DNA from 2 places in the Oceanobacillus sp. FSL K6-3682 genome. Region 2 is predicted to be linked to the other one. Evidence: riboswitches for the same ligand, from Rfam matches in the RefSeq annotation. Region 2 holds a riboswitch; the other holds the start of a gene.
The links. A riboswitch is a leader RNA that binds a small molecule or an ion and turns the genes downstream of it on or off. The one in region 2 is predicted to bind FMN.
Positions count from the first base shown of each region.

Region 1: another riboswitch for FMN. It lies ahead of MHH51_RS16360 (ECF transporter S component); the one in region 2 lies ahead of ribD (bifunctional diaminohydroxyphosphoribosylaminopyrimidine deaminase/5-amino-6-(5-phosphoribosylamino)uracil reductase RibD).

Region 1 is NZ_CP150263.1:3,293,277-3,297,708, forward strand. Features, by position in the region: gene MHH51_RS16355 (DeoR/GlpR family DNA-binding transcription regulator) at 227-979, shown strand; gene MHH51_RS16360 (ECF transporter S component) at 1,189-1,770, opposite strand; FMN riboswitch at 1,934-2,057, opposite strand; gene MHH51_RS16365 (M20/M25/M40 family metallo-hydrolase) at 2,149-3,213, opposite strand; gene MHH51_RS16370 (thioredoxin family protein) at 3,399-3,953, shown strand; gene MHH51_RS16375 (potassium channel family protein) at 4,087-4,432, shown strand, end outside.
Region 2 is NZ_CP150263.1:461,629-466,060, forward strand. Features, by position in the region: gene MHH51_RS02490 (helicase) at 1-162, shown strand, start outside; partial or broken gene MHH51_RS02495 (BCCT family transporter) at 229-1,763, opposite strand; FMN riboswitch at 2,415-2,552, shown strand; gene ribD (bifunctional diaminohydroxyphosphoribosylaminopyrimidine deaminase/5-amino-6-(5-phosphoribosylamino)uracil reductase RibD) at 2,694-3,821, shown strand; gene MHH51_RS02505 (riboflavin synthase) at 3,766-4,380, shown strand; gene ribA (GTP cyclohydrolase II) at 4,391-4,432, shown strand, end outside.

The DNA.
Region 1 (4,432 bases), 2.0 Mb from region 2:
TTGTGTCAATAAAAAGGATAAAAAGAAATTGGATATTCGGATATTAGCTGATTATAACTTCACTTATATAGGCCTATCTTTCTATCCAAAAGACAGAGTAACGAACGTCTTTATAATTTCCACAGTCATTAATAGTACTTCTTTATTTATTATGATATAATTATTTTTATAAATAACCCGATATAAACAATCTAATTCAATTAAATACAATAAAAAGGTGATAAATATGCTAAAAAAAGAACGTCATATCTACATATTAGATAAGGTTCAATCCGAGGGAAGAGCATTGGTTTCTGAATTAACGAAGGAACTGAAGGTAAAGGAAGACACTATTCGAAAGGATATGCAGGAGCTGTCGGCAAAAGGATTAATTAAAAGGGTTCATGGCGGGGCATTAAGCATTGTCAATGACAAGGTAGACTTTAACACGAGAATTGATCAAAATGCTAAAGTTAAGGAAGAATTAGTCAAACTCGCTGTTCCCATTCTGGAAAAAGCGGATGTACTTTTTATTGATGGCGGCACCACTAACTTAAAGCTGGCTGAGAAGCTGCCTCAGTCTTATAAAGGGAGAGTATTAACGAATAGCCCTTCAGTGGCTTTTGCCCTAAGCAACCACCCTCATGTACAAATCTATGTTATTGGTGGTGAATTCAATAAGAATTCACACGTTAATACAGGTTCCTTTGCTATTAAAGAAATTGAGAGGATTCACGTAGAATTATGTGTACTTGGTATTTCATCAATTGATTCCAATCTTGGAATTACAGTTCCTCTTTTTGAAGAGTCCCTGCTAAAAAGTCAGTTAATTAAACAAAGTTCTCAAATACTTAGTGTGGTGACCAAAGAAAAGTTAGAAAAAGTCTCTACTTTCTTTGTCGAAAAAAGTAATGCTTTAGATTATCTAGTAACAGAGAAATCTGTACCGGCTAATATCATTGATGCATACAAGCAAAATGGGATAGAAGTCTTGCAATAACATATCCCTTTTAATCTCATGGATAGCTAACTATAGTAAGTCATACCTTTCACCTGATTTCTCAATATAGCACTATTCGTTTGTTTATTTTTCATGCACCAAAATAATTTATTCTCTTTTTATGCACTTTTAAATTAACAATAAGAAAGAGGCCGGATCAAAATTCCGGCCTCTTTCTTATTGTACTCCTTAGTTCTTTTTATATTGTATTATATAAACCTCGTTCGCTGCTGCTGAATCCAGCTCTGCAGCTTATTGAACAATGGGATAAACAAAATTCCGATAAAAATTCCTTTAATTATATTAAATGGCAGCACGCCACCAATAACTGCAATCCATTTCATTTGTTCAGACATTTCCCAGCCCATAAACCAGCCATAAGCAGGTAAAATTAGATAATAATTGAGTACACTCATTCCGACTGCCATAATAACAGTACCTGTTGCCAATCCGCTGACAAGACCTTTTAAACCCTTTATCCGATGATAAATAAGTGAAACCGGTAAAACAATCATTAATCCGGCAACAAAGTTGGATAAAACACCAATTGGCTCTCCAGATCCCGAAACAGCCAAATATAACAAGTTCTTAAATCCAACGACAAGCACTCCTGCCATTGGTGAAAAGATCAAAGATGCAATTAATGCAGGTACATCACTGAAATCCACTTTTAAATAAGGTGTTGGTAAAAACGGAAGTGGAAAATTTAGAAAAAATAAAACAAGAGAGATAGTACTTAATAATGCGATAATAATTAACTTTAGCAGCTGATTTCTTTTCTTCTTTTGCATCAGCTTACCTCCTCCATCATTTTTCCGATTCCAACTCGTGATGAAGGTACGATGCTATTTTTAGCCTGTAAGCAATTAAAAAACCCTAAAGCATAAGGGCTTTAGGGTTTGAGTCATCGCTAAATAAATACACACAAAACATGCGTATGGTTAAAAACAAGCTCGACATCTTCTCCCATCCAGACTATTACTGTCGGTTCTGGAATTACACCAGATCAACTGCATCAACGTACAGCTCGCGGACTATTTCCGCCGGTCGGGAATTACACCCTGCCCCGAAGATTGGAATCGAATATTTAATTACTTTCAGTATACCATAGCATATTCATTTGACAAGAGAAAAGTTTTTAATTCAAAGTAATTTCATATTTCCTTATATCAAACATCATCATGCAATGGATTTAAATCTTCCTTCCCTGTCAGGTTTTCAAGCATCGTTACTAATAATTCAATTTCCTTATCAATATCCTTCTTGCTTACTGTTTCTACTGGTGAATGCATATATCTGAGCGGTAGAGACACTAATGCCACCGGCACTCCTTTCCCTGTGTATCGCATTTTATCGGCATCGGTTCTTGTTGCATCCGGTGTTAATTCATATTGTAAAGGAATTGATTTGTCTTTTGCTGCTTTTTCCAGCCAACGATTGATTTTGTGGTGAATTGGTGCTCCTTTTGCTAAAACAGGGCCGCCTTCTAAATGAACCTCAGCCAGCTTTTTCGGATCAACATTTGGATAATCTGTTGCAAAGGTAACATCAACAGCAATTGCAAAATCGGGCTTTACTCCAGCCGCGGCAAAGTAAGCTCCCCCCATATTTGTCTCTTCGTTCACCGTACTTGCACCGTAAACGCCAATCGACAAATCTTTTCCAGACAGCTTGCGAATTACTTCTGCTACAATGAATGCTCCGGTACGATTATCCAGCCCTCTGGCGGAAATATACCGATCCTGTAATATTTCCGGCTCTGTTTTTAACACACAGAGATCCCCAATCTGAACCTTTTTAAGTGCCTCTGCTTTTGACTGAAATCCACAATCCATATAGAGGTCCTGCACACCGATATCACCTTTGATACCTCCATGATGCTGTGCGTTGACACCGATGACCCCTGTAAGTGTTTCCTGATATCCCAACACTGTCACCCTCATGCCAATAGCTGCTTTCAGATTAATTCCACCCAATTTTTCAAAAAATATAAAACCACGTTCATCAATACGCTGAATAATGAAGCCGATTTCATCACAATGACCTGCTAAAAGAACTTTAAATGGTGCATCTGGATTAACCACTGCAATCGCGTTCCCAACATGATCTGTCCTAATTTCATCGGCATACTCCTTGACATAATTAATCCATTTCTTTTGTATTTCCATTTCCATACTTGATGGAGATGGCGTATGAAGTAAGTCCATTAAAACATCATATTTTGTATCTGCCATGTTATAGCCTCCTATAAATGCTTGTCCAAAAGGACGATGAAAAATTCAAGCCGCCATTTTCATTGTACCTTCTAAACATTCCCTATAAATTCTTCCCTATCCTTCTTTACAAGGTAACTTTGGTTTACCAATTCTGCAGAAGAAGGTAAACTAACTATATCAAATAATTGAAATGAGGGATATAGATGTCATTAAATGAATGGTATGAAAAAGGGCTTGATCCAGATGAATACATCGAAGCAATGAATGTAAACAAAGAGGATTTATTGCACATTTATGATAACTTTTCATTACCTGCAGATGAAGCTTTTTTTGAAGAAATCAGAAGCAAGAACTTAAGAGCAATTATTCTTACAGAAGATTGGTGTGGTGACGCGATGTTAAACATGCCGATTCTTCTTAAAATTTCAGAGGCTGTCAATATGCCTGTCAAGGCTTTGCTTCGGGATGATAATCTTGAATTAATGGATCAGTATTTAACAAATGGAACAGCCAGATCTATCCCTATTATCATCTTTATTAATACAGAGGGAAAGGGAGTCGGAAAATGGGGACCAAGAGCTCCAAAAATTCAAGCGTATATAGACGAAGCACGCGCCCAGCTTCCACCAAAGGATGCCAGTGATTTTGAAGAAAAGCAAAAACAAGTGCACCGGTTTATTTCAAAATCCTATCGCGATAATCAGGATAACTGGTCTATCGTTTATGAAAGCATCAAAGAAACTTTAAAAACAATATAATTTTTAAAAACCATCGATTTCAAAGTATAAATCGATGGCTTTTTAAATTATGTATATTTATAGTTTCGGTTTTAATGAATAACATTCCTTTCTATCTGCGTATACTAACGAAAATAGATAGGAGGATTCCTTAATGAATGAGCGTTTTCTAAAACTTCTTTACTATCGCATTCCTAATATACTGAAACTGCTGCTTCTTGTTATAATTTCATTGTCGCTCTTCGGGTATCTTATTTATTTAATCGAACCACAGCGTTTTCCTACATTGTTAGACGGAATATGGTGGGCACTTATTACAGGAGCGACTGTCGGTTATGGAGATTATGTTCCTGTGACCTTGCCAGGCCGGCTGATTGCAGCATGCTTAGTTTTAACCGGCGGCGGATTAATTGCGTTTTATATCGCCTCCATATCCACTACAGCTATAAAGCGTGAAAAAAATTCACAGGAAGGCAAGCTTGCTTTTCATGGTACAAACC
Region 2 (4,432 bases):
ATAACAATAGCATCAGAAATTCTAAGTGAGGATCTGGATGTTCCAAAAGGCTTTTATCTTCGCCGAATCCAAGGGAATTTATGGCTGCGCGGGTATATTGCGGATGAAGAACATGTTTGGAATCCGAATGATCATTTTATATTTTGTATTGCTGAAAAATAATAGGATACCTATACGATAAAAACAGCCTTTCCCCAAAATACAGAGAAAGGCTGTTTGCAATTTGGTTTATAACGTTTCTTTTTTATGATTATTATATAAATCTTTAGCTGCTTTTGGTGCTGTCCAGAATGTCGTAATCAGCAGGAATACAACAGGTACAGCGGTCACCACAATAAAGGATTGCAGGGCGTCCACGCTTCCTTCACCGATGGTAACTAATACAATAGCAACAAGACCCATGACCAATGCATAAAAAGCTCTTAACCAGCTTGGAGGATTCCCTTCTCCGGTAATAGCCATTGAAATAGACAGGGCCATAGAGTCTGCCGTAGTTAATACGAAAATAACGGTAGCCAGCAAGAACAAGGCTCCGAAAATCATAGGAAATGGCAATTGCTCTGTAATGGCTATCATCGCAGCAGGAGGACCTGCTTCATTTAGGGCAGTTGATATCGAGCCAGAATCATTTAGTTCATAAAAGATTCCTGTTCCGCCAACGACAGTAAACCAAAAAGTTGTAATAATAGGCGCGATAACAGCAACTGCAATAATTAGCTCACGAATGGTTCTTCCGCGTGAAATTCGTGCTGTAAATAGCGCCATAATCGGGCCATAGCCAATAAACCAAGCAAAGAAAAATACAGTCCATAAGCCAAGCCATTCTTCATCACCGCGGAAGGTACTGGAAGAAATAAAATCATTTACGTAAAGACCAAAAGCTTCAAAATAATTGTTAAAGATAAAGAAACCTTGTCCGAGTAATAAGATTCCAATGATTAATCCAAGTGCCAAGAGAACATTAAAGCTGGTTAACAGCTGAATTCCCCGATGGATTCCTGTTACAGCGGAGATTGCTGCACCAATAACGATAACGATAATAATGATAATTTGAATAACTAAGGTATTTGGTAAACCAGTTAATGCATTTAATCCATAACCTGTCTGTAAACCCAAGAACCCAATCGGTCCAATCGTTCCAGCAGCAACAGCAAGAATAGAAAAAGAATCAACAAGTGTTCCTAATACACTTTTTTCATGATTTTTTCGCCGGAAATTGGATATAGTAAAGATCTTGGCTTCAACGGCATGCCTTTATGATAGTGGGCATACATTAATACGATAGTGCCTAATGTACCTAAAATTGCCCATGACAGAAAACCCCAGTCTACAAAACTGGATGCCAGAGCAGGTACAACTGCTTCCAGTGTGCCATTCTCAATCCCTGAGAAGCGGGGAGGTACGGATATAAAATGGGATAATGGTTCTGCAGCAGCCCAAAATATTCCTCCTCCTGCTAATAAAGTACACATAATAATACAAATCCATTTAAATGTACTCATTTCTGGTTTTTCCATATTACCTAAACGGATTTTTCCGTATTTAGAAAAAGCTAACCCTAACGCAATAAAAAATGTGACTAATACAGTCATTTGGTAAACTACACCAAAATAAGTAGCAGACCAGCCAAATAAGGTATCAACCATATCAGCGACAAAGTCAGCATTAATAAATGCGGCTATGACAAATAGTACGAGTGCGCCGCCACTTATAATAAATGTTGGCAGATCTAGCGAAGTCTTTTTTCTATTTGAACCTTTCATTATTTCTTTTCCTCCATCTTGTTAAGTTTAATCATAGTTGTTTGATTTCCTTTTAGTCTTTCTCTGAACCCCGTTTTTTATCTAATGGATAATATCTTTTAACCACATTGAAACGCCTGTAAGTATCCTGACTGAAAAAACTTGGCCAGGGATAAGCGAATAAATTGTTACAATAGGGTGCTTGCAAACAACAAACATTCCGAGGGGGGAAATATGAAAAGCTCCTCGGAATGTTTGTTGTTTTATTATCATGCAAATACAAAACGGAAATGCAGTAAAAAACAAAATAGTGGAATCATACTCCAGCAGTTGAAGTATAATTCCACCGTTCTATACCCTAAAACAATTTTAATACGTTGTCAATCATACGTACTTAATTTAAAATAATCTCTCTTTTCCAAAAAAAGTTAGCGGGTAATATAGTGACCAAATACGACTAATTATTAAAGCATTATAAAAATGATAGCTTGCATTTTATTTTTTAAACTGATATTATCAGTTTTAACATATTAGCATATGTAACTAGATTTTTTTGGCAGGGTTTATGAAGATATAACAGGATACTGACACTTCAGTTGAGAGGCTGTAAACACTTATAGAATGCTAAGTTAGATTATGTAAGGTAAGAAAGAGTAATATAAAAATTTAATATCGTTTCTTCGGGGCAGGGTGTAATTCCCGACCGGCGGTGACAAATCCTTGAGATTTGAAGTCCGTGACCCGCGTATCGCGGTGGATCCAGTGAGATTCTGGAGCCGACAGTTAAAGTCTGGATGGGAGAAGAAAACTTACGTCAGCACATGAATGGGTGAAGTGTATTCTTTTAAGGTACATGAAAATCTGTTTCAGTGTATAGACATGGTTTATTTAAGTACGCCCCGTGGAGATCATTCACGGGGCTTTTTGGTGTTTTAAGAAAGGAGGAAGCACATGGACACACTGTATATGGAGCGGGCAATAGAGCTCGCAAAACTGGGGCAGGGAAACACACATACCAATCCTTTAGTCGGTACAGTAATTGTGAAAGATGACACTGTTTTAGCTACTGGGTTTCATCAGAGATATGGCGAAAAGCATGCAGAAAAAATGGCTATCGACCAATGTGAAGCTCCCGAAGATTTAATTGGTGCAACAATGTATGTGACGCTGGAGCCGTGTAATCATACAGGAAAACAGCCTCCCTGTACCCAAATGATTATAAAAAGCGGCATTTTCAAAGTTGTGATTGCACAGCTTGACCCTAATCCCGTTGTAGCTGGTAAAGGAAAAGCCTATCTAGAATCACAGGGAGTACAAGTGATTTCCGGTGTGTTGCAGGAGAAGGCAGAGGCATTGAATAAGCATTATAACTATTTTCATAGGAGACAGCACCCTTATATCGTATTAAAGCAGGCCGTCAGTCTGGATGGGAAAATTTCTGTCCATTCGAAGCAGCGGACGTATCTTACTGGAGAAGAAACATATAAAAGAGTACATGAGGAAAGGCAATATTTTCAGGCTATTATGGTAGGAAGCGGGACAATTTTAGCGGATAATCCAAAACTGCTGCCGAATGTAATTACTGATTTTCCACCTATTCGGATTATCCTGGATCGGAGAGGGAAAACAATGGATTTTGCGAAATATCAGATTTATAGAGAAACTGTTCCTGTATGGGTGTTTACAACATCAAGTGCTATAGAGGATGTACCTGAGCATGTACGATTGATACCGGACATGCATTGGACAATCTCAAAAGTAATGGAGTATTTACAGAAGGAGGGGATTCAATCCGTTTATGTAGAAGGGGGAAGCAGAATTCATGATGCTTTCCTGGCAGAAAATTTGTTTGAAGAGGTAATTACGTATATCTCTCCCAAGCTGATTGGCGGTAATGGAGTATCTGCCTTTTCCAGTGATAGAAATGTTTTATCTGCAGTACCTTTAACATTACAAAGCGCGGAAGCAGTTGGTGAGGATATACGAATAGTCAGCGGGAGGGGAAAGAAGGATGTTTACAGGATTGATTCAGAAAACGGGAACAGTCAAACGAATCAAAAAAGTGAGTCAGCATATTGAGTTAACATGCTCTGCCTCCAGAGAGCTCTTGCAGGATTATAACATTGGCGACAGTATGGCAATCAACGGTGTCTGTTTAACTGCTATAGAAGTAACTGATTCAGATTTTACAGTGGACATTATGCCGGAAACATTTCAAAAATCGATATTCTCTGATTTGCGGGTGAATGCGGTGGTGAATCTGGAACGGGCAATGTCTGCAAGAGGACGCTTGGAAGGGCATATTGTATCAGGTCATGTAGATACAACGACGCGGTTAATTAAAAAGGTGAAAAAAGAGAATTCCATTATTCTCACATTCTATTATCCGCCACAAGTACAAGGAGAGATTGTAGCCCAAGGATCTGTGGCGATTAATGGAACAAGCTTGACCGTATCAGCTGTTACGGCAGGATCATTTAGTGTGTCACTCATTCCTTATTCCATGAATCATACAAATCTGGGTCAATTAAAACAAGGTGAATTTGTAAATATAGAAACCGATATACTCGGAAAATATATTAAAGCTATAATGGGCACGGAAAAGACTCAGATTTTAAGCAAATACACAGGAGAATAGAGGGGAAAATATGACTGTACAAAATATAGAAGCCGCTGTTACAGCTTTGAAG